Regions from separate parts of the Thalassotalea sp. PLHSN55 genome, predicted to be linked through region 2. Evidence: predicted binding sites of a transcription regulator. Region 2 holds the regulator's gene; each other region holds the start of a gene.
What was found. Region 2 encodes FNR, which switches genes on or off when oxygen is low (the NO sensors DNR and NnrR bind a similar motif). Its sites were predicted from a motif close to TTGATCTAGATCAA; they were not measured.
Positions count from the first base shown of each region.

Region 1: a site for FNR is predicted at 5,829-5,842, ahead of ACRRSQ_RS20260 (nitrous oxide reductase family maturation protein NosD). Genes of this name have one in related genera too.
Region 3: a site for FNR is predicted at 4,789-4,802, ahead of napE (periplasmic nitrate reductase, NapE protein). Genes of this name have one in related genera too.

Region 1 is NZ_JBPDIH010000017.1:10,867-19,154, forward strand. Features, by position in the region: gene ACRRSQ_RS20235 (efflux RND transporter permease subunit) at 1-639, shown strand, start outside; gene ACRRSQ_RS20240 (efflux transporter outer membrane subunit) at 632-2,035, shown strand; gene ACRRSQ_RS20245 (nitrous oxide reductase accessory protein NosL) at 2,156-2,665, opposite strand; gene ACRRSQ_RS20250 (ABC transporter permease) at 2,665-3,483, opposite strand; gene ACRRSQ_RS20255 (ABC transporter ATP-binding protein) at 3,483-4,406, opposite strand; gene ACRRSQ_RS20260 (nitrous oxide reductase family maturation protein NosD) at 4,417-5,703, opposite strand; gene nosZ (TAT-dependent nitrous-oxide reductase) at 5,905-7,797, opposite strand; gene nosR (transcriptional regulator NosR) at 7,855-8,288, opposite strand, start outside.
Region 2 is NZ_JBPDIH010000012.1:64,100-72,387, forward strand. Features, by position in the region: gene ACRRSQ_RS18650 (FixH family protein) at 1-82, shown strand, start outside; gene ACRRSQ_RS18655 (heavy metal translocating P-type ATPase) at 82-2,478, shown strand; gene ccoS (cbb3-type cytochrome oxidase assembly protein CcoS) at 2,475-2,666, shown strand; gene ACRRSQ_RS18665 (sulfite exporter TauE/SafE family protein) at 2,659-3,333, shown strand; gene fnr (fumarate/nitrate reduction transcriptional regulator Fnr) at 3,379-4,098, shown strand; gene uspE (universal stress protein UspE) at 4,258-5,190, shown strand; gene pyrF (orotidine-5'-phosphate decarboxylase) at 5,285-5,989, opposite strand; gene lapB (lipopolysaccharide assembly protein LapB) at 6,169-7,338, opposite strand; gene ACRRSQ_RS18690 (lipopolysaccharide assembly protein LapA domain-containing protein) at 7,370-7,600, opposite strand; gene ihfB (integration host factor subunit beta) at 7,729-8,013, opposite strand; gene rpsA (30S ribosomal protein S1) at 8,106-8,288, opposite strand, start outside.
Region 3 is NZ_JBPDIH010000007.1:6,611-14,898, reverse strand. Features, by position in the region: gene ACRRSQ_RS14165 (hypothetical protein) at 1-46, shown strand, start outside; gene ACRRSQ_RS14160 (ABC transporter permease) at 43-1,050, opposite strand; gene ACRRSQ_RS14155 (ABC transporter ATP-binding protein) at 1,053-1,934, opposite strand; gene ACRRSQ_RS14150 (hypothetical protein) at 2,136-2,333, shown strand; gene ACRRSQ_RS14145 (hypothetical protein) at 2,324-2,548, shown strand; gene ACRRSQ_RS14140 (GNAT family N-acetyltransferase) at 2,534-4,564, opposite strand; gene napE (periplasmic nitrate reductase, NapE protein) at 4,864-5,025, shown strand; gene napF (ferredoxin-type protein NapF) at 5,037-5,546, shown strand; gene ACRRSQ_RS14125 (chaperone NapD) at 5,539-5,802, shown strand; gene napA (nitrate reductase catalytic subunit NapA) at 5,832-8,288, shown strand, end outside.

The DNA.
Region 1 (8,288 bases), on a different contig from region 2:
GCAGCAGGTTATTCGAGTGGTGATGTGATTACCGCCATAGACAGAGTGGCAGAAAAACTATTACCACAAGGTATGGGTTATGAATGGACCGGATTAACCTATCAAGAAATAAAATCATCCGGACAAATGAATACCGCGCTACTGCTCGCACTGGTTTTTGTTTTCTTATTTTTAGCCGCACTTTATGAAAGCTGGACCTTACCAATTGCAGTATTGCTGATTTCGCCAATTGCGATGTTAGGCGCCAGCTTGACAGTTTGGTTAGTCGGGATTGAAAACAATCTATTCTTCCAAGTCGCCTTTATTGCCTTAATCGGCCTTGCCGCCAAGAACTCTATTTTAATTGTTGAAGTGGCTAATCAATTTTATCGCAGTGGTTTATCCGCGCAGCAAGCTGCCTTTCAAGCCGCAAGTGTCAGATTTAGACCCATAATGATGACAGCTGCTTCGTTTATTCTTGGGGTATTGCCGCTGATATTAGCTGCGGGACCCGGAGCCGTCAGCCGGCAATCCATTTCTTACCCAATATTAGGCGGCATGGTATTAGCAAGTACTATAGGTATTGTATTGGTGCCCTTATTTTTCATTACCGTAGCACGTTTTGTGAAAGTAAAACTTGAGGGTGAAGCTAATGCATAAATACTTAATGAATTCAGCTATCGCACTGGCGATTACAGGTTGTACTGTTGGTCCTAATTTTGAAAAACCTGAGCTTGCTACGCCAGCGACTTTTCAAGGAGTACAAGACTACACAGTTGCCAACAGCCCCGCCTTATTGAGTTGGCAGCAAGTCTACCAAGACCCTTATTTAAAAATGCTCATTGAAAAAGCACTGCAAAATAATTACGACTTAAATATCGCTATTTCACGTATCAAAGAAGCAAAAGCACTGGCCAATATGGCCGATGCAGATTACTACCCAAGTATTGGTTTAATGGTCGAAAGTGAACGCACGTCAGAAGACGGCGGCGACAGTCTAGAGAGTACTCATCAGTTAAAAGGCCAGTTTGAGTGGAGTATTGACCTTTTTGGCTACAACCGCCGAGCAAGCGAAGCGGCGTGGGCAGAGCTAACTGCACTTGGCCAAGCAAGGTACATTGTTGAAATGAACTTGGTTGCTGAAGTTGCAAGCACCTATTTTGAACTTAAAGATCTTGATGAGAAAATTCAGCTGAGCCAAAGCACCATCGTCTTGCGTGAACGTGCATTAGACATTGCGATACTTCGCAAGAAAAATGGTGTAATTTCTGGCCTAGATGTGAAGCAAACCGAAGTAGAGCTTGAGTCTGCCAAAGTCACTATTCCACAATTTCAATTACAGCGTCTCGAAACCATTAACCGCTTAAAGTTATTATTAGCAGACGAAAGCATTAACATCGAAGACAGCATCGGATTAATGGAACAAGTTGTGCCCGAAAATGTGCCTATCGGCATTCCAGCAGATGTCTTAAAACGTCGTCCTGATGTTTTACAAATAGAAGCTGAATTGCATGCCGCAACGGCAAAAGTTGGTATGGCAACCGCAAACATGCTGCCGAAAATCACCTTAACCAGTGACTTTGGTTTTGAAAGTGCTGAGCTGTCGAACTTAATCTCTGGCAACAGTGTTTATTGGGATGTGATCGGTGGTTTAACGCAACCGCTATTTAATGCCGGTAAACTCAAAAACGATTTAACAGCGCAAGAAGAGCGTGCCTATCAAGCTTTGCTAAATTATCAAAAAGTAGTCACTAATGCCTTTTTAGATGTCAGTAATCAATTGATGGCATTTCAATCAAGCCAAAGCATTTATTTGGCACAAGAAAAATTACTCGCGGCTTCTAAAGAATACGAACGTTTGGCGCGATTACGGTATCGAAACGGTGTTGCTAGCTCGTTAGATTTTATGGACGCTCAACGTGCCTTATTTGACGCTCAGCTATCACTAAGTTCCGCTAAGAAAGATCGCTTATTGGCATTTGTGAACTTATATCGCGCGCTAGGTGGTGGCTGGCAAATAGCCGAACCTAAAAGTGACCCTGAAACAAATAGCTAATAGTTAATAGTTAATAAATAGTAGTACCAATAAAAAAGCGCGGAATAGTAGTGACTATACCGCGCTTTTACTATTTATTTTTTTGCTACTTGCTACTGATTTTGTCTAAAACTAGCCTGCTTAAAGCAATACCGCCAAGTCGATTTCTTCAAAACTTAAGACGTTACCGCCAAATTCTTTCGCGAAAGCTTTGGCGTCGGCTTCTTTGCTAAAGCTCGCTAGGGTTTGCCCCATAGCACCTGTTTTTTCAGAGCCAGCCACAAACCACGCTTTGCGAGCATCAATAAAAAATTCATCTTTGGGTGCATCCCACGGCATTTTACTCATATCGTGCACTAACATAGTGGTAACGTTACGTTTGTTTTCTGGGTCTAAGTAGTGGCTAAACATGTCGCGGGTCGAGCAAAACTTTTTCACTTGTTTGCCACTTTCTTCAGTGACGCCTTTTTGAAACAACTCCCCTTTAGGGCCAGAAAAATTACTGATGATCATGCCGCATAAGTGACATTCGTCAGCGGCTTCAATTTTTACCGCTTGATGCAACATTTGTTTTTGCTCTGCTTTATCTGAACATGCGCTCATTAGCAACGCGGCGGCTAAGGTAATTCCAAGAGTATTGATAAATTTCATTACAGTTTTTTCTTCCTAAAAATAAATATCGCTGCTGTTAAAGGTAACACTACCCAAGCGATTAAAATGCTAAAAAGTTGCCCTTGGGAAAGGCTAGAGTTTATCGCAATGGCCAATGCGCCATTAACGTCGCTACTGTCAAGGCCTGCAAGATTGACTAAACGAAAAATATCTGCCGGATTTAACATCATTAATTGCGTTAAACCTTGCTGACTAATGCCTTGTTCGACACCCACAAGTAAAGCAAGCAATGCTAAGTCAAACGCTAATGCAAACAAAAACCAAGTGATCAGTGCAAAGCCCGCTGCTTTTGATTTTTCGCTAACCATTAAACTAATTAAATAGGCAATCGCGGTAAAGCTTAGTCCTAATAAAATAGCGCTAAAAATGAAAGTCGCAAAAGTACTGATGACGGCATCATCTTCTAATTGGAAAAACAACAATAACGCTGAAGCGCCAAAACCGAGTAATGTCGCTAAAGCAATAATTCCGCCTTGGCCTAAAAATTTACCTAACACCAATTGGCTTTTACTAAGTGGGTAGGTCAATAACAATAATAAGGTGCCGCCTTCTTGCTCACCAACAAAACTATCATAACTAAGTAATAAGGCGATAAGCGGAATAAGAAATACCGCTAAGCTGGCTAAACTGGCGACTGTGGTTGACAGTGATGCTATGCCTAACGTGCCCGACGCCGCAGAGCCAAAATACGTTAGCCCGACAGATAAGATAGCAAAAATAACAGTAATAGATACCAGCCAGCGGTTACGCAAGCCATCATGAAATTCTTTATTGGCAACGGTTAATATTTGCTTCATTACCTTTGCGCTCCTGTACTTTTGCCTTTGTTTAACGATAAAAAATGCTGATAAACTTTCTCTAAATTAGCGGGTTCAACGTCGATATCACCAATATCGTCATAACTCAATAAGTGCCTTAACGTTGCTAGCTTTTCATGCTCTGGTACATGTAAGACATTCGGTTGTTTAGTTAAAAACTCGGTTAGTTTCGAGTCTTGGCATACACTGCCATTTAAGCCCGAAGGTTTTATCACCACAGGTAAGTTCGCCTGTTTACGTAACTGTGCTAACGTGCCCATCGCCAAGACTTTACCAGATGAAAGGATCATGGCGCGGTCGATATGCTGTTCGACACCAGGTAAAACATGCGAACATAAAATAACGCTTGTACCTTGGTTTTTTAATTGATCAACGGTTTGGTAAAAGTCTGCGGTGGCAATGGGATCAAGTCCCACGGTTGGTTCATCAAGTAATAATAATTTGGGCTCGCCAATAAAGGCTTGCGCTAAACCTAGTCGTTGTCGCATACCTTTTGAATAGGTTTTCACCTGACGTTTCATCGCATGGGCAACACCTACTTGTTCTAATAAGGCAATCGCATGTTTTTTATCAAAACCTTTTAAACGAGCAAAATAGGTTAATACTTCTAAGCCGGTTAGTTGATCATAAAAACTCACGTTTTCAGGTAAGTAGCCGACTTTTTCGCGCATGTGCCATGCTTCTTTAGAGTCTGGTGCCACCCCCATCACATTAACTTTACCTGTTGATGGTGAAATTACCCCAAGGATCAATTTCATCATAGTGGTTTTGCCGGCACCATTGTGACCAAACAAGCCCAACACTTCGCCTTCGTTGAGGTTCATGGTGACCGAAGTTAACGCATCAAGTTGCTTATAGCTTTTATTGACATCGGTTAACGAAACTAATGGAGAATTTGTCATTTATACGTCCTTAATCAGCAGTGATTGCTTGCTGCGGTGAAACTGCTGTTTTTTGAATATCTTCAAGCTGTGGTTGGCGCATCAGGGGGAAACTGTCTTTAACGCCTGGCGGCTTTAATACCGGAAACTGACGTTGGATCCAACGCAATATAATGACGGCGGGGCTGTCCATCAACATTTTCATTTCAGGGTATTGCCAAACAAGTTTATCGATGCCGTCGTTTGGTTCAAAAACCACATCACCAATATTGTCACTGTCCATATCCCAACCGAGATAATTGCTCCAATAATTGCCCTTACCTTCATGGCTCCACTCTTCTTTGCGATTAACCACGTATTTCACTTGGATCGGGTTATTAATAAAGCTATTACCGTATACTTTTGCTTTTTCTGAGCCAGCGGTTAAGTGAATACCAATTTCGGCAGTATCGACCACGTTACCCGCAATGGTATTGTAGCCCGAGTTATAAACAAACAAGCCTTTGCCATCACGACCTAATACTTTGTTTTCAGGTTTGGTCCAAACATTTTTAATGTGATTATTCTCAAAGGTCGATTGGGTAATAAAATTAAGTAAAAAGCCATAATCTTCACTATCTCGGGTTTTGTTACCAATAATAGTTAAGCGTCTTGAGCTCATTAGCGCATAGCCCGCTCGGGTATTATACGCCTCGTTATAAAGTACAGAGTTATCATATGAGTACATATAGTGAATGCCATAACGTAGGTCATGCATGGTATTTTTTTCGATAATATTATTGCGACTGTTGATGACATAAATACCGTCACGCACTTTGAAAGTTTCATTGCCATACACATGGGCTTTTTGCACGTTAGATAATTGAATGCCGTTGCCACGATCTGCCGATCGCAAACTGGTGTTACCTGAAATAGTATTGCCAAATACCTTTAGCTCGCTCGCTTTGTAAAACCACAAGCCAAAACCATCGCCAGCAAGGGTATTATTTTTGATTACCAAACCCGTAGACTCGGTGTTGGCATAAATACCTGAATGTTGTTCGGTTAAGTCGCTACCCCAATTTTTAATCGATAAGTTGTCTATAGTGATATTTTTGTTGATTAGCTCCAAACCATGACCGTCACCTTGTGCGTCGATGATCACTCCTTCTTCACCACGTAGGGTTATTTGGTGTTTAACAACAAAATTTCCCAAATAGTTACCCGCTGAGAGCACGATAATATCGCCATCTTTGGCGTTATCAAGTTGCTGCTGTAAATCATCATTTGGGGAGATTTGCCACGTTTTGGCGTTAAGCGACAATGAGACTAAGCCCAAGCAACAGAGGAAGGCAAAATACGTTAAGCCTGTATAGCAAGTTCTAAATTTCACTCAGGTGCCCTATTGGATTTAAACGATTCATATAAAGTAAAAAGAGCATAACACTTTTAGATGTTATGCTCTTGATCTTGGTTAACTAAATAGCGCTTAGATTGATTTATGTCACATTAATATGACCATCAATTTCAGCTTAAGCTATTAAGCTTCTACTAACATACGACCACGCATTTCCATGTGTAGTGCATGACAGAACCAGTTACAGTAGTACCACTGAACGCCTGGCTTGTTGGCAGTAAAGGTAATTGAAGACGTCGCTTGTGGACCTACTTCCATTTGCACGCCGTGGTTAGTCATACAGAAACCATGAGTTACATCTTCTACTTGGTCAAGGTTAGTAACAATCACGGTTACTTCATCACCTAGTTTCACTTTAAATTCAGTCATGCCAAAGTTTGGCGCAACTGACGTCATGTAAACACGTACTTTTTTACCGTCACGAATAACTTTGTTATCCATAGTGGTATCAACACCATCACGTTTTGCTTGTGCTAAAGTTTCAGCAAAAATTGGATCATCACGTGTCCAAAGTTTGTTTGGCTTCATGCGGCTACGGTGAACAATCATACAGTCATGCGGTTCAGCATACGTTGGACCATCGTGTACTAGTTTCATTTCGTCACCTGAAATATCAATTAGCTGATCATTTTCAGGGCGTAATGGGCCAACCGGTAAGAATCTGTCTTTAGAGAACTTACATAATGAAATTAACCATTTGCCATCTGCATCACGGGTTTCACCTTGTGAAGTATGGTTATGACCTGGTTGGTAGTGAACATCAAGCTTTTGACGAATGTAGTTTACTTTCTTGCCATTGTGAGCAGCAATTGCATCTTCAACATTCCATTTAGCAATTTGGCTATCAAGGAATAAGGTGGTGTAAGCATTACCTTTGTTATCGAATGCTGTATGTAGTGGACCTAAACCTAACTCTGGCTCAGCAACAATTGTTTCGCGAGGCTTAATTTTGTTAGCAAATAATGCATCTAACTTGTTAATTGCAATAACAGAAACTGTCGGCGATAACTTACCGTTAGCAACAAAGTACTCACCATTTGGTGAAGTATTCATACCGTGTGGCGATTTTGGCACTGGAATATAACGAGTTAACTCAGAACCTTTACGGCCATCTAATACAGGCACATTGTTACCATTGTAAGTTTTAAACTTACCAGCTTTAAGCGCAGCTTCACAACGCTCTAAGCTAAATACCACAACATGGTCACGCTCAGCTGAAATCATCTCACCTAAGTTCATGCCCATTTCTGAGTTATAACAGGTAGAGGCAAAGTACTTACCGTCGTAATCAGCATCGGTATTATCTAAGTTACCATCAACCATAACTTGGAAAGCAACTTCCATTTTTTCTGCATCAATCACGTTAAATAATGAGCGATAAGTGCTGACATCTTCCATGCCGCCTTTACCGTCGTTATTCATTGGAATTTCGAATTCACCATTACAAATAACGTATTTAGTGTAAGGTACTTTTTGAACACGTAAACCATGAATCGCTTGCACGTTTGGAATAGTTAGCATTTTATCGGTTTTCATTACGTCACAGCGAATACGCGCTACACGAGTATTGGCTTTATCGTTGATAAATACATATTTACCATCGTAGTGACCATCTTTCATCGACATATGAGGGTGATGAGAGTCACCAGCATGAAGATGCGCACTGTCGCCTTTAATGCGTTTACTTTCGTCAGTTAAACCCCAACCTGTTGCACTGTCAGTATTAAATACTGGAATACGCATTAATTCGCGCATTGATGGAATACCTAAAATACGTACTTCACCTGAGTGACCACCTGACCAGAAACCATAGTATTCATCTAAGTCACCTGGGTGTACAAACGGGTCGTTTTTAGAGTCAGCAGCACGGGCTTTGGCTGTAGAAGCGAACATCGCTGCGGTCATAGGAGCAGCTACTGCAGCACCTGCACCAAGCATCGCCGTTTTGCCAAAAAACTTACGTCTGTCTTCATTCTCTAGCTCTACGTTGTTCGAGCTTTTATCTTCATTACTCATGTTGTTCTCCATTCACTTTCTACATTCATATTTGATTTATAACTATATTTTTATTTTTTATTCCGTCACTACCGCTGGAATTTGTTGCTCTTTGTACTTCTGCTTCTTGCGCGCCAGCTTTTTCAGTGGCGGACATTTTTCTTCATTGAAGTAGGTTACTTGGCAATCTAAACAGTAGTGACATTCGCGCATGTTAATCTCTCCGTCTGGATTAATGGCTTGAATTTCACACTCTTTTGCACAAGTTTTACAAGGTTGACCACACTCAGGTCGACGACGTAACCAGCTAAACAAACGCACACTGTTGCTGGTTGATAAGGCGGCGCCTAATGGGCATAAATAACGACAGAAAAACTTACGGTTAACGACGTTAATTGCCAGTAAAGCAATGGCATAAATTACAAATGGCCATTCGCGGTCAAACTTTAATAAGAAGGTAGTTTTAAAGGGTTCAATTTCAGCAAATTGTTCCGCCGTGGCTAACGATTCCA
Region 2 (8,288 bases):
TACATGGAAAATTCAAAATACAATTTCATTACCTCAAAGTAACTTTATCGAAATTATTCCTAACCTTACTGAAGCAAATTAATGGCACAAAATTGTTACCACTGTGGCGAAATGGTGCCTAACGGCATCAATTTGTCGGTTAAAATTTTCCAAAAGCAACAAAACATGTGTTGTATTGGTTGCCAAGCAGTTGCCCAAACGATTGTCGATAACGGCTTAACGGATTACTACCAATACCGCACAGAGCCAGCGACAAAAGGCACACCGCTAGTACCTGAACAATTACAAAAGAATAAACTGCTTGATGATGCAAACCTGCAAAACGAATTCACCTATACGACAGACGCATATAAAGAAACAATTTTAACTGTCGATGGTATCAGTTGTGCAGCTTGTGCTTGGCTAATTGAAATGCAGTTAGCCAAAGTTGAAGGCGTTATTGCAATTAACGTTAATGCAACCACACAACGAGCAACAGTGCGTTGGCATAACGACACCATTAGCTTAAGTGAAATTCTAACCCATTTAGAACACATTGGTTATCATGCGCTACCTTTTAAAGCGAATGCCGTTGAAGAAAATAATAAAAAACAGGCCAAGGTTTTCATCAAACGTTTAGGCATTTCCGGCATTTTAATGATGCAAGTAATGATGATCGCTACCGGATTATATTTTGGCGCGTTCTCTGGCATGTCTGAAACCATTCTGGTCTACTTACGCTGGACCAGTATGTTACTGACCTTTCCTATTGTGAGTTATGGTGCATTTCCTTTTTACAAAGGCGCAGTTAATGCATTAAAAATAAAACGTTTATCTATGGATGTACCTGTTTCTATTGCTATTTCCTTAGCATTTTGTGCTTCCGTTTGGGCAACCGTAACTCAACAAGGAGAAGTGTATTTTGAATCAGTCTCTATGTTCACTTTTCTACTGCTTATCGGTAAATTTCTCGAGTTTCGAGCGCGTTCACGTGCCGCTGAAGTATCAGCAAATTTATTGAAACTTATGCCAATGACGGCTGTAAAAATTGTCGCAACAGACACTGGCGATGAAGAGCACTATATTGCGGCTAAAAACCTACAGGAAAATGATTTAGTTATTGTAAAGCCTGGTGAAACCGTGCCTGCAGATGGCACTATTTTACAAGGTAAAAGTCAGCTAAACGAGTCTATGCTTTCTGGAGAGCAGCTCCCCGTTAAGAAATCGATTGGTGAAAAAGTTTTTGCTGGTACCGTAAACGGTGATGGCAATTTAACTGTTGAAGTAAAGCAAATAAGTAGCCATTCATTTTTAAGCCAGCTGATTCGTTTAAGTGAACATTCTCAAGCTCATAAACCCAAAATTGCCAAATTATCAGATAAAATTGCCCAATATTTTGTTGCCGTTATTTTAGTTACCGCAATTTGTACCGCTCTTTATTGGCATCAACATATGCCAGAGGAAGCGTTTTGGATCACGCTATCTGTACTCGTCGCTACCTGCCCTTGCGCGTTGTCATTAGCAACACCTACCGCCTTAACTTGTGCAACCACACGGTTAAATAAAGACGGTATCATGATCAAATCAGCTCATGTAATGGAAACAATCCCAAAAATTTCAACCATGGCATTTGATAAAACAGGTACATTAACCAACGGCGAGTTTACCATTGTGCATGTCGATGTAATTGATGAACAATTTACAAAAGCACAATTGCTAGCAATTGCCGCAGCACTTGAATGTCATTCTCAACATCCATTAGCTAAACCGTTTAGCCAATATCGAGATTTTTCTTATCAGTGTGAAAAGCCAACGGTAGAGCCCGGTTGCGGGGTTTCGGGCCTAATTAACAATCAGAAATTTGCGATTGGTAAACCTACTTGGCTACTCAATAAAAGTGAACTGTCTCAATACGAAAACAAACAATGTTTACTGACTCAGGATGGACAAGTCATTGCATCGTTTACGTTACGTGATGATATTAGAGAAGATGCAAAAGACCTGCTCGATTATTTGACCAAGCAAAATATTAGTTCATTAATGTTATCTGGTGACAATGCGGCAGGTTGTCTCGCCGTAAAAGAAGCGCTTAACATTGCCACAACTCATAGTGGCTTAACCGCGCTTGATAAAATGGAATTGCTCAAAGAGCGACAAAAATCGCATACGGTTGCTATGGTAGGCGATGGTGTGAATGACACACCGGTATTCGGCGCTGCACATATCGCAATTGCAATGGGCAGCGGTACCGATATCGCCAAAAACGGCGCAGATGTTATTTTGTTGAATAATCAACTCGCTTCAATTGAACAATTGCAAAAAACCGCCATTAAAACTAAAAAAATTGTTTGGCAAAATTACCTTTGGGCATTTGGCTACAATGCCATAGTATTACCGCTTGCTGTAGCAGGATTTATTACGCCTTATATGGCGGTTATCGGCATGTCGTTAAGTTCAATACTTGTTATTACTAACTCGCTAAGGTTATTAAAAAAATGAGCATCATTTACGTTCTGATCCCTATTGCTATTTTATTAACAGCCCTCGGTATTTATTTATTTTTTTGGGCAGTAAAAACAGAGCAATTCGATGACTTAGAAAAGCAAGGCATGAGCATCTTGTTTGATGAAGAAGGTAAAGATAAAAAAGCCGCTGAATCCAAGCCTACCGAATCGAACAATGATTAACATGCCATTAGACTACCTATCAGCTTTCATTATCGGATTATTAGGCTCAGGTCACTGCATAGGCATGTGCGGTGGTATTAGCTCATTATTAACTTCAGCGATCCCTGGCGAAAAACCTAAAGCGTCTTTAGTTTTAGGGTATAACCTAGGCAGAATACTTTCCTATAGTCTAATTGGCGCTATTGTCGGTTTTACTAGTTCAATTGCCGTTAGAAATATAGGCGTGCCGGTAATTGGTTTACGCCTGATTTCCGGCGTATTTTTAGTATTACTTGGTTTATATATTGGCCAATGGCTTATGTGGATCAGTAAACTGGAAAAATTTGGCCAATTTATCTGGCGTTACTTATCACCATTAAGTAAACAAATCCTTCCAGTTGATAGCACAAATAAAGCGATTTTATTAGGCGCTATTTGGGGCTGGCTGCCCTGTGGTTTGGTTTATTCAACCTTAACCTGGGCATTAGCTAGCAATAGTGCTTTTTCGGGCGCATTTATCATGTTCTGCTTCGGATTAGGCACATTACCAGCGCTTTTAACGGTTTCATTTGGTTTTTTTAATATAAAAAACATCTTGAAAAATACATATTTTAGAAAAGCATTAGCATTAGTTACAATATTGTATGGAATTTTCACTATATCGTTTGCATATAGGCAATTGTTTTAATATGATCTTAGTCAATAAGTTTGATGCTAAGTTATTTAGGTAGTTATGCAAAATCGTCACTGTTCAGGTCAACAACACATTCATTGTCAAAACTGTAGTATCAGTGAGCTATGTCTACCTTTCTCCCTTAATGACAAAGAGTTGGACGTTTTAGATAAAATTATCGACCGTAAACGTCCTATCCATAAAGGTGAGCAAATTTTCCAAGATGGCGAAAAGATGCAAGCATTGTATGCTATTCGTTCAGGCACATTTAAAACTTTTACGGTAAATGAACAAGGTGAAGAGCAAATTACGGGCTTTCATTTAGCTGGTGATTTATTGGGGTTTGACGCGATTGCCGAATCAGAGCATCCTAGTTTTGCAAAAGCACTCGAAACATCAATGGTTTGTGAAATCCCCTACAACACGTTAGATACGTTATCTAACAGTATGCCGAAACTTAAAAAGCAAATTCTTCGTTTAATGAGTAATGAAATTCGCGAAGATCAAGAAATGCTTACACTGCTTAATCGTAAAAATGCTGAACAACGTTTAGCAACCTTTATTAGTGCATTAAGTGCGAGATACCACGATAGAGGCTTGTCGTCAGTTGAATTTCGTTTATCAATGACTAGAAGTGACATTGGTAACTATATTGGTTTAACCGTTGAAACAATTAGCCGTTTATTCAACCGTTTTCACAAAAGCGGTTTAATTAAAATCGACGGTAAACTTATTACCATTTTAGATATTACCAAACTCAATGAAGTTGCTGGCCTATAGGCTAGCAACCCACTGATTCCCCTTCCTAATTAAAATTTAAACACTTGTTTAATTATTTTCTAACTATCACTATAAACTTGATATAAAACAAAATACTATCATTTCTGGTAAGGCACTATTAAACTGTAATTAAGCGTTAATTTTTGCCAAGGTGAAATGATGGAAAAATATCAAAAAATTCTTGTAGTTATCGACCCAACCACAGATGAACAAAAAGCGCTAAAACGCGCGATAGAGCTTGCGAAAAAAACAGGCGCTAGCATTACTGCATTTTTATCTATCTTTGACTTTTCCTATGAAATGACCACAATGCTGTCAAAAGACGAGCGTGAAGTCATGAGACAATCTGTGATCACAGATAAACTACAATGGATTGACACTGCCATAGACGCACTAAATGACGGTAACCTCACTATTGAAAGCAAAGTGGTGTGGCACAACCGCCCTTTTGAGTCGATTATCAATGAAGTACTAGAGTATAACTTTGATATCGTTGTTAAAGGTACTCATCAACACGATAAACTCAAATCAGTAATATTTACACCAACAGATTGGCATTTATTACGTAAATGCCCTTGTCCGGTATTATTAGTTAAAGATCATTTATGGCCAGAAAATGGTAAAATTCTTGCAGCTATCAACGTAGGAAGTGATGAAGAAGAGCATCAGTTACTTAACGATAAAATCACTGAAGAATCCCTTAATTTATCTAAAATTATCAAAGCGCAAGTTCATCTAATTAACTCATTTCCGGGTACTCCGGTTAATATTGCCATTGAAATTCCTGAGTTTAACTCTTCTGAATACAATGATGCCATGCTCAAGCACCATCAAGAAGCGATGACAGAGCACGCTCAGCGCTTTAATATTGCTCCTGAGCGTGTATCCGTTGAAGAAGGCTTACCTGAAGACGTAATAGAAAATGCTGCCAACAAACTAGATGCAGAGCTCGTCGTACTTGGAACTGTAGGTAGAACAGGAATATCGGCGGCCTTTATTGGTAATACTGCAGAGCATGTTATTGATAGGTTAAATTGTGATGTATTAGCACTTAAACCAGAAGGTTACATTTCCCCGTTAGATTACGATTAAAAAATTAATATCGGATATTGGAAATCACATAAATAAAAAGCCTAACTACCGTAAGTAGTTAGGCTTTATATTTCTTATACGTTAATTTATTTAGTTATTTAGTTAGCGATTGATTAATCTGTTGTAAGACCGCATGTGGGTCATCAGCTTTGGTTATCGGACGGCCAATCACTAAATAGTCTACGCCAATATTTACTGCCTGCTCTGGAGTCATAATACGCTTTTGGTCGTCTACGTTACTACCTGCTGGGCGAATACCAGGAGTCACTAATTTAAAATCTTGTCCTAGGTCTGCTTTTAGCATTTCAGCCTCTTGAGCCGAACAAACAACACCATCTAAGCCCGCTTGCTTAGTGAGCGCCGCTAAATGTTTAACCTGCTCAGCAGGTGATTTAGTAATACCTAAACCTATCAAGTCACTTTCTTCCATACTGGTAAGTACTGTTACCGCAATAAGCAATGGCGCTTTCTCACCATAAGGCACAAGTGCTTCTTTCGCTTTTGCCATCATTTTTAAGCCGCCAGAGGCATGCACGTTAACCATCCAAACGCCAAGCTCAGCAGCTGCAGTTACCGCTTTAGCAACCGTGTTAGGAATATCGTGAAACTTTAAGTCTAAAAACACGTCAAAACCACGTTTAACCAGCTCACGTACAAAATCAGGCCCAAAGTAAGTAAACATTTCTTTGCCGACTTTTAAGCGACAATCACTTGGCTGAATTTTATCAACAAAAGCTAACGCATCTGCTTGTTTATCAAAATCTAAAGCTACAACAACTTTTGGATCATTCACTTTCATATTCCTCTAATTCTTTAATTCTTTAATTCTTTAATTCTTTAATTCTTTAATTCTTTATAACTGTAGTGAGTTTTTACTAAGCGTCTATGGTTCTAATTTCAAGGAAAAAGCACGGAGTTGGTGAATACCAATGAGTACTTTTGACGCTGAAATTGGAGCATAGCGCAAAGTAAAAAGCACTACTCTCCTTCGAGGCCACGCACAGGTTTCAACTGTTCCCAGTCGTGACAAGATGGACACGACCAATAATGCGTACTGCTATTAAAGCCACATGTACGGCAGCTATAACGATGCTTAACATTGATATACGCTGATATCAGCTCTTTAATCACGTCGAGTTGCTCATTGCCTTCGTGCTTTTCCGATTCGGTCATTTGCATTTGAATAAAATGCTTAAAGCCGCGAATAGTTGGTCGACGCTTTAACGCAGGTAACATAAAATCTTTCGCTTTTTTGGTACCGTGTTTTGACTCGATATGATCAACATAGCAAATTAAGGTGCTGCTGCTAGCCGTTTCTTCATACACTTTTCGAATAAATTTATAAAATTCATCTTCAGCATTTAAGTGTTGATAACACGCATGCATTTTGACAATTACGTCTGGGAAAAACTCACTATCTTGAACGTAAATATCTTGATAGCATTTACATGCTTGTTCATATTGCTCGTGCTTTTCGTATATCTTTGCCATTAACCAATTAGCGCGACACGAATTTTGATCAAGCTGCAAGGCACTTTCTAGCAGTTCTAATACTTCAATGTACTTTTCATCATCAAAAGCTGTAGTAGCTAACTCACAGTAAAAATTTGCCAAAGTGTGCATCAGCTTTTTATCTTTGGTATTTACAATCGCTTTTTTTAACGCAACACCTTGATGCCAATCTTTGGTAGATTGGTAGATTTGCATTAAATAGGTAATGGATTTCATCCCGAATTGTTTAGATTTAAGCAGTTTTAAAAACATAGATTCAGCGCGGTCAAAAAGACCTGCACTTAAAAAGTCTTTACCTAATTCAAACAAGGCTTGTTGTTTTTCTTTATTCTGTAAGTGCTTCTGACGTACTAAGTGTTCGTGAACTTTTAAAGCGCGATCTAATTCGCCTCTTTTACGAAAAAGATTCGCTAAAGCAAAATGTGCTTCAACAGTATCGTCTTCGACTTTTAGCGCTTCTATAAGGTAATCAATGGCTTTATCTTGCTGATTAGAAAGTAAATAGTTTAAGCCTGTTGAGTATTTAATTGATAAATCTTGCTTAACTGAGTGCGTATTTTGCTTAATACTATTGCGGCCCATAAACCAACCGTAACCCATGGCGATTGGTAATAATAAAAACAGAAGTTCTAACATAGGGTATTTGAAGCCTTATAAGTATTCATAATTAAGATTTTGTTTTTTTTGTGCGCACAGCACGAACCATTTTCCACAGAAGAGCGGTCAACAATCCGAGAATAAAACCAATAAAGGTAAATAAACTTACCGCAGCAGCGACAGGCATTTCAACGCGGGCAATAAGGTAATTAAGCGATAATAATTGATCATTTTGACTGCCGAAAATAAAGGCAATAGCAAATAAGATAATCAGAAAAAATAAGGTGATATAAACTCGCACTACTCACTCCATCTTAATATTCATATGGCTGACTTATTATAGTAAAACCACATGATTTTACATATAAAAAAGGCATGCTAACGCATGCCGTTTATTCTGAATAATTATACCATTAGGGATAATTATAGCTACGCTGATTGATTAACTCGCTCGCGAAGCTCTTTACCAGGTTTAAAGTGAGGGACATACTTTCCAGCAAGCTCGACAGAGTCACCAGTTTTTGGGTTCCGCCCAACTCGTGGAGCACGATAATGTAATGAAAAACTACCGAATCCTCTAATTTCTATGCGGTCACCTTTTGACAAGGTTTGCGCCATCATTTCAAGAATTTCTTTAATCGCTAGTTCTACATCTTTTGCAGATAAATGACTTAATTTGTCTGCTAGTCTTTCAATGAGTTCTGACTTGGTCATTAGACCTCCCAGTTTTCATTTAGCTTCGCGCCAATGGAGTTTTAAACAGAGGGGAACCTTAGGTCTCCCCTCACCTTTGTGTCCTACTAAAATTAGCTTTTAGCGTTTTTGAATGCTTCAGCCATTGCGCTTAAACCAGACTCTTCAGCTTGATTTAAGTTATCCATAGCTTCACGTTCGTCAGCTTGGTCTTTCGCTTTGATTGATAAGCTGATAGTGCGGTTCTTACGATCAACACCAACAAACTTAGTTTCAACGCTGTCACCAACTGATAA
Region 3 (8,288 bases), on a different contig from region 2:
AAAAATTGGTAAAGCGCCAAACAAAAGCTTAAATACCGACGCTTAACGCTCGGTATTCCAACTGAAAAAATAAGCCCCTAATAATAGGAATATCGTGCTCATAATGCCAAGTACCGATAGGTGATAACTAATATCCGCTAGGCTTGCACCTTCGGTGATGATTTTTCTCGCCCCTGTCACTATATGGGTAAGCGGAAGAAAGTCAGCGAGGGTTTTAACAAAATCCGGCGCACTTTCTAAGCTAAACCAAACACCTGACAACACCATCATCGGCCATGAAGTAAGGTTTAACAAACCACCAATTAGCTCTTCACTTTTACTGCGACTCGCCACTAATAGCCCCATCGACAGTAAACTAAATGCGCCAAGCATTCCCACTACCAGTAAATCGAAGTAACTGCCCAACATATAAAAGTCGAACATAAAATTACAGCCCGTATAAACAACGCTCGACATAAAAATAACAATGAACATACGCGAGACTAGCTGCGCAGAGACAAATTCTAGTGCTGTTAGCGGCGTCGCTTTTAAGCGTTTTAGTACGTGGTTTTTACGATAACGAACAATCACGTAACCAACACCAAATAAGCAGCTGAACATCATGTTCATGCCAAGTATGCCCGGCAATACCCAATCAACATAGCGAATTTGCCGACCTTGAGTCACTTCGCGGGTAAAATTGTTATGCTCGCCTAAAAAGATTTTTTCAACTAAATAACTACTCGGTGAATTTTCATTTAACCAATAGGTTTGCTGACTAAAATCGATTGCTAAATCTATTTTGTGTTGTTCGAGTTTTGTTTTCGCCTGCTCAAGTACATCATAATTAATAAAGTCGATATAACGCGTTTGGATAAATGGCGATTCAACTTGCTCAAGGTTTATTACGCCAACTTGATAAGCCGGCTTACCTTCGCCAGAAAATACTAACGAAAACCCTGCTAGTAACAGCACAGGGAAAAATAAATTCCAGCCTAACGACGACTTGTCACGGAAAAATTCAAGGTTACGTGCTTTAACAACAGCAAAAAAACGAGTGAAATTTATCAAAACTATTCCCTTAACGAATGACCGGTTAATTTTAAAAACAAATCATCTAAATTAGCCGACTTTACATGTAAACCTTGCAATGAAATATTGTGCGACATTAACGTTTGCAAGGTTTGTTCAACGTTTTTGGTCGCTATTTCAACCCGATCGTCTTGCACTTGCCACTGATATTGCGTTATCAATTCATCGCTAACTTGTGTGACGGGTAAATAAATAAAGACATCGTCAAAGTGCTTATCGAGTAACTGACGTGGTGTACCTGATGCGATAATTTCACCTTTGTCCATGATCACAATATCATCGCACAGCTGCTCAGCTTCATCCATATAATGCGTGGTCAGAATAACGGTTTTATTCTTGGCTTTGATATTTTTGATTAGCTGCCAAAAGTTACGGCGCGCTTGTGGGTCAAGCCCAGTTGTTGGTTCATCAAGAAAGACAATTTCAGGATCATTGATTAAGGCGATAGCTAGCAACAAACGTTGTCGTTGACCGCCCGATAATTTGCGGTTATCTCGGTCAAGAAAGTCACCTAGGTCACACAAGTTAATTAATTCAGACAATGGCAGCGCATTATCGTAAAACGATGAAAATAACTTTAGGGTTTCTTTTACAGTAAGAAAGTCTTGCAGCGCAGTATGTTGAAACTGAATGCCAATTTTAGCCAACATGGCTTTATCTAATACTTTGCCTTGGTAATAAATTTGCCCTTTTGTTGGCGAAATAATCCCTTCAAGCATTTCTATGGTAGTGGTTTTACCTGCACCATTTGGCCCTAACAAACCAAAACAGTGACCTTTTTCAATGTTAAAACTAATGTTGTTTACCGCAACAACATCTTTATAGGTTTTAACGAGAGCTTCAACCGTGATAACAGGTTGCATGCAGTATCCTTTAGGTAATTTTACTTTGTATTATGCACTATTGTAACGAGTCTCTACTGACAAGGAAATGCGCTGCACTATCAATGTCCGATAAACTTTTTATTGAGCTGTAACAAAAAAACACAAATGATAATAATTATCATTTGCAATTGGTGTTTTTTTCTTCTACTTTATACAAACAAATAGTAATTGGAGTCGTAGATGAATACCGAAAATCGAGCTGATAATGGCTCAAATAAAGTCAAACTTGAGATCTCATCAACGGTGTTAGCGAGCTTGTTAAATTCAGGACTGTTAAAAGTCGCTGAGTGCAAATGCCTAGACGCAAATACTAAACGAGTATTATGGCAATCATTATTAACCACTAGTCTGTCAGCGGAGCAAAAGTCATGCATGTAACAGCCCATCATAACTTTCAACATATTGAAGCTTGGTTAACTATTTTAATGAATAGCTTTCGCAAAGCGCCTTGTAAACGTTCAGCACATGTCATTTGTTATTACACCGAGCGTTTAACTCACTTGGCACTAGAGAGCGATCCCGATAATTATTATCAGTATTTACGTATGCAAAAATACTGGCGCTGGGTTGCCAATAATCTAGCGATTGAGTGATTTATCGATGTCATTGCCAATATAGCTAACTAAGTGTTGGTTGAGCGCTTTTTTACCGGTAAATCCGTATAACTGGCAGGTATGCTTGATTGACTCTTTTTGCAAAATACGTGTAATTAAGGGCAGAACATCAACCGAAAATTCGTCTTGGCAATGGTTAACTAACCACAAGTGCAGTGAATATACACAGGCGCTATATAGACGAGTGCACTCAGAAAAATCTTGCACTGTGTTGATATCAAAGTTCGTTAAAATGCGCTGATCAGATTTCGGCATGGCATGGAGAATTTGCCAAACTAACTCGGCATCTAATTGTTGATACTCGTCAGTTAACAAATAGTCGAACTGGCGATAAAACAGTGTCGTGATTTCAGTAAAAATAGCCTGAGCTTTTGCTGAACACGCGTTAAGCACAAGTGCCGAATGTTCACCACTGGCTTTATCTTTAGTAAAGCCGATACGCGCTAATGAAAAGTGGTTTTGAAGCCAAAAATTCAATAAGCTTTTATTAACACCAAAGCTTGAGCCAACAAAATCAACATGATGAATTTTAGCGTAGTCGACAATGTGCCTAATAAAATGGCTGCCAATGCCTTGTGCTTGCAGCTGCGGATGAACGGCAATGCGCATCACCCTTAAATAATGGAAATCAAAGGCGTTTTCTATACCGCAATGACTAAATAACGACTGCGGTAAAAACTGGTTTTTTAATCGCCTTTGACTATTTTTAACCGCTAATACATCTTCGCCGCAACATAAGCCTTCTGCCATTAACATCGCAACAGCAACCACCTTTTCATTTGATGTTAATACGGCAATACTAACCTTGTCATTATCCAGCAATTGTTTTAAATCACTCGGGCTTGTTTGATAGTGAGCAGTTACTAAGGTTGCAAAAATTTCACTCAGCAAAGCCGGTTTAGTGGCAAGTTCATCAGCACCGACGATCCGAAAGCTTAAAGAGGTTAATGACTCAGTAACGACTTCGCTGTTATTCAATGCGCCAAGTTCAGCATTGAGTAAACAGCTTTTAAAAATGAAACCTTCAAGGGGATCGTTAGCAGCCCATCGAATAGGCGATGTTAAACTCGTTTTTCTCCACTGTGGGCGCAAGCTAGCTAAAATTTTGGCAAATTTTAAGGTAAATCCACGCCCTGCACCTTCGTACCCATGAACCGTTGAGGCAAAGACTGTGCGGTGATATTTAAGTAGTAGCTTTTCTAATAAATAAACAGGAATTCCCGCGGCTTCGTCGACTAACAATAAAGCAATGGCTTGTGGATGCTCTAGCAACTGATCAATCGGCAAGAATTCAATAATGCCATTTTTGTGCTCAACTTTATTATTGGTAATTTCCGCATCCGCTAAATGTTGCTTTATGAAACGGAAAAACACCGACAAGGCTGAAATATTGCCACTGGTTACCACAATATGTTGAAATTGTTTTGCTTGCGCTAAAATGTCGATACATGCAATAGCGAGAGTTGTTGACTTTCCCCTACCGCGATCTGCGGTTAATACTAACGGACGATCCCTATGTCCGGTGACGACATTCAATACCAATTTAACCGCATTTTCTTGTTCGTTTGAATAACAAAGTGGGTGTGAAGGCTTTAATTGCTCGCTCGAATTATCGTCACCTTGCTTCAGCTTTTTATTATCCAGTTCATCTAATGACGGTAAAGGTTTGCCTTGCTCAATTAAAAAATTAGTGTCTTCGGCAGCTAACAAGTTTAAAAATCGATCAACAAATCGCGAGCTACATTGCGCCTCAGAAAGCACAACTAACATCACACCACCGGCAACTAAGGTGCCCGACAAAGCCGCCAAAGCATCAATATCAAATTGACTATCACAATAAACAAGCTGGTTTTGTTCGGTACCGAGTAAAGAACGATAAGTTTGACGCGTAATATTGCCGACAATATCTTTATGGTCAGAAAATATGCCAATACCCTGCCCATTTGCATGCCCTTTTTCAGTAATCAACTTGGCTGACAATAGCTGATTTTTCAACCATAAATTGTCACCTTTTAAAATCACTAAACTTCGGTGTTTTCTTATTTGTAACAAATCTGTAAGATGGTTAAGCCATACTAAAAAGGACTGATGCATAAAAATAACTAAGTCTATAAAAAAAAACAGTTTAGCAAGCAAAGCCAAAAATCTGAACTAAACTCTATTAAACCCAAAAATAAAGTAAATTATCCCACATAAATAATGTGGAAATGAATGTGATATTGATCTTGATCAACTGAATTTGAACAATTACTGTCACAATTGCACACAATTATTAACACGTTTGCGAGAATATTATGAGCGAAGCACAAAATGATGAAACTCAACGCAAACATGAACGTAATACTTTCATGTTTCTTGCAGTATTTTTAGCCCCAATCTTATCCGTGATTATCGTTGGCGGATTTGGCTTTTTGGTTTGGATTAGCCAAATACTATTCGGTCCACCTACAGCCTAGGCTAATTTCAAATGGAAACGATTAAAAATCCATCAAGACGAAACCTATTTCGCGGCAAAATTAAGCAAGAACATGCACTAAGGTTACCATGGGTAGTAAGCGAAGATGTCTTTACTCAGCATTGTAATCAATGCCAAGACTGTCTAAGTGTTTGTGAAACCAATATTATTGTTCGTGATAAACAAGGATTTCCGAAAATTGATTTTAATCGTGGAGAATGCACTTTTTGTAATGCGTGTGTTGAAGCCTGCGAACAACCTCTTTTTAAAGAAGAAAAAAATTCTGCGCCATGGCCTGCACACATTAATATTTCAAACAAATGCTTAGCGACCAACAATATTTATTGTCAAAGTTGCCAAGATGTTTGTGAAACTAGAGCAATACGCTTTAAGTTTGTAAATAGCAGCATTCCCCAACCGGAGCTCAACTTAACTGATTGCACCTCCTGTGGCGCTTGTATTACAACTTGCCCACAAGATGCAATTAACTTTATTGACGAAATGGAAACCCCATATGTCTGAACAAATTGTAAACGATGAAGAGTATCATGTGGCGAGCTATGTCGCTCATGCTATGCCTGACCAAATCGAATTAATTCAGCATGAAATCAATCAGCTTGAAGGTGCTGAAATTCATGCAACAAGCGATATCGGCAAAATCGTTTTCACACTTGAGGCAACAAACCAAAAAAAAATTGCCAACTTAATCGACACAATACGACACCATAAAGGTTTGCTAAACCTTGCTCCGGTGTACCATCAATTTTTAAATGAATAATCAAACTAAAACTAATAGAAGGTGAGACTATGACGATCAATCGCCGAGAATTTATCAAAGCTAACGCAGTAGCTGCCGCCGCAGCCGTCGCAGGTGTTTCAGTACCTGTTGCTGCTTCAAATTTAATTACTAGCAGTGACATGACTAAGCTCAAGTGGGACAAAGCCCCTTGTCGCTTTTGTGGTACTGGCTGTAGTGTTAATGTTGGTGTAATGGATGGCAAAGTTGTTGCTACCCACGGTGATATTAAATCACCAGTCAACAAAGGCCTAAACTGTGTTAAAGGTTACTTCCTATCTAAGATCATGTACGGAAAAGACCGCTTAACCACGCCATTATTAAGAATGAGCAATGGCAAATATGACAAAAATGGTGAATTCACGCCAATTTCTTGGGAACAAGCTTTTGATGTGATGGAAGAAAAAGCCAAAGCAACATTAAAAGACAAAGGCCCAACTGGTTTAGGTATGTTCGGTTCAGGCCAATGGACTGTTCAAGAAGGTTACGCTGCAGCTAAATTATACAAAGCGGGTTTTCGAAGTAATAACATTGATCCTAACGCTCGCCATTGTATGGCATCAGCGGTGGTAGGCTTTATGCGTACTTTCGGTATTGATGAGCCAATGGGTTGTTACGATGATATTGAAGCCACTGATGCGATGGTATTATGGGGTTCAAACATGGCAGAAATGCACCCTATTTTATGGACGCGTATTACTGACCGTCGCTTAAGTGCACCTCATGTAAAAGTTGCTGTATTATCAACTTTTGAACACCGTAGCTCTGAACTTGCTGATAACAGCATGATTTTCACGCCACAAACCGATTTAGCAATCTTAAACTACATTGCTAACTATATTATTCAAACCGACCGTGTAAACAAAGATTTTGTTAACAAGCACACTAATTTCAGACAAGGTAATACTGATATTGGTTACGGTTTACGCCCTGAGCATCCATTAGAGCAAAAAGCTAAAAACAATGATAAAGCAGGTGGTTCAAGCGAAATTAGCTTTAAAGAATACGCTAAATTCGTTAGCACATACACCGCTGAGTACACCTCAAAGTTATCAGGCGTGCCAGAAGCTAACTTGAAAGAACTAGCTGAATTATATGCAGATCCTAATCGTAAAGTATGTTCTTTCTGGACCATGGGTTTCAACCAGCATACACGTGGTGTTTGGGCAAATAACCTGATTTATAACATTCACTTGTTAACAGGTAAAATCTCAACTCCAGGTAACAGCCCGTTCTCATTAACAGGCCAACCTTCGGCTTGTGGTACAGCGCGTGAAGTAGGTACTTTTGCTCACCGTCTACCTGCAGATATGGTGGTAATGAATAAGAAACACCGTGATTTTTCTGAAGAAAAATGGCAATTACCTGAAGGCACTATTCCGCCAAAACCAGGTTACCACGCGGTTCTTCAAAACCGTATGCTTAAAGACGGTAAGCTAAACTTCTACTGGGTGCAATGTAATAACAATATGCAAGCAGCCGCTAACATGAATGAAGAAGGTTACCCAGGATACCGTAACCCAGAAAACTTCATTGTTGTTTCTGACCCTTACCCTACCGTTACAGCACAAGCTGCTGATTTGATTTTACCAACAGCAATGTGGGTTGAAAAAGAAGGTGTTTACGGTAATGCGGAACGTCGCAGCCAAGCTTGGTACCAAATGATTGAAGCACCACAAGGTGCAAAATCTGATTTATGGCAATTAGTTGAATTTTCTAAACGCTTTAAAGTAGAAGAAACATGGCCAGCAGAATTGCTTGCTAAAAAGCCAGAATATAAAGGTAAAACCTTATTCGATATTCTTTACGCCAACGGTAAAGTTGACAAATATAAGTTAGATGAGATCCCTGAAGATCGTCTAAATTATGAATCTCGCGACTTCGGTTTCTACATTCAAAAAGGTCTATTTGAAGAATACGCCGAATTCGGTCGTGGTAAAGCACATGATTTAGCACCTTACGATACTTACCATAAAACCCGTGGTTTACGTTGGCCAGTAGTTGATGGTAAAGAAACGTTATGGCGCTTTAAAGAAGGACAAGATCCGTACGTTAAACCAGGCAGTGATTTTGACTTCTACGGTAAGCCTGATGGTCGTGCTGTAATTTTTGCACTTCCGTATGAGCCTGCTGCTGAGTCTCCTGACGAAGAATACGACTTATGGTTATCAACAGGTCGAGTATTAGAGCATTGGCATTCAGGCTCGATGACTCAACGTGTTCCTGAGCTATACAAAGCTGTACCAGATGCATTGGTTTACATGCATCCAGACGATGCAAAAGCACGACAAATGCGCCGTGGCGATTTAGTGAAAATTGTTTCACGTCGTGGTGAAGTTCAAACTCGTGTTGAAACTCGAGGCCGTAATAAGCCACCAAAAGGTTTAGTATTTATGCCTTGGTTTGATGCTAGTCGCTTAGTCAACAAAGTAACTTTAGATGCAACAGATCCTCTATCTAAAGAAACT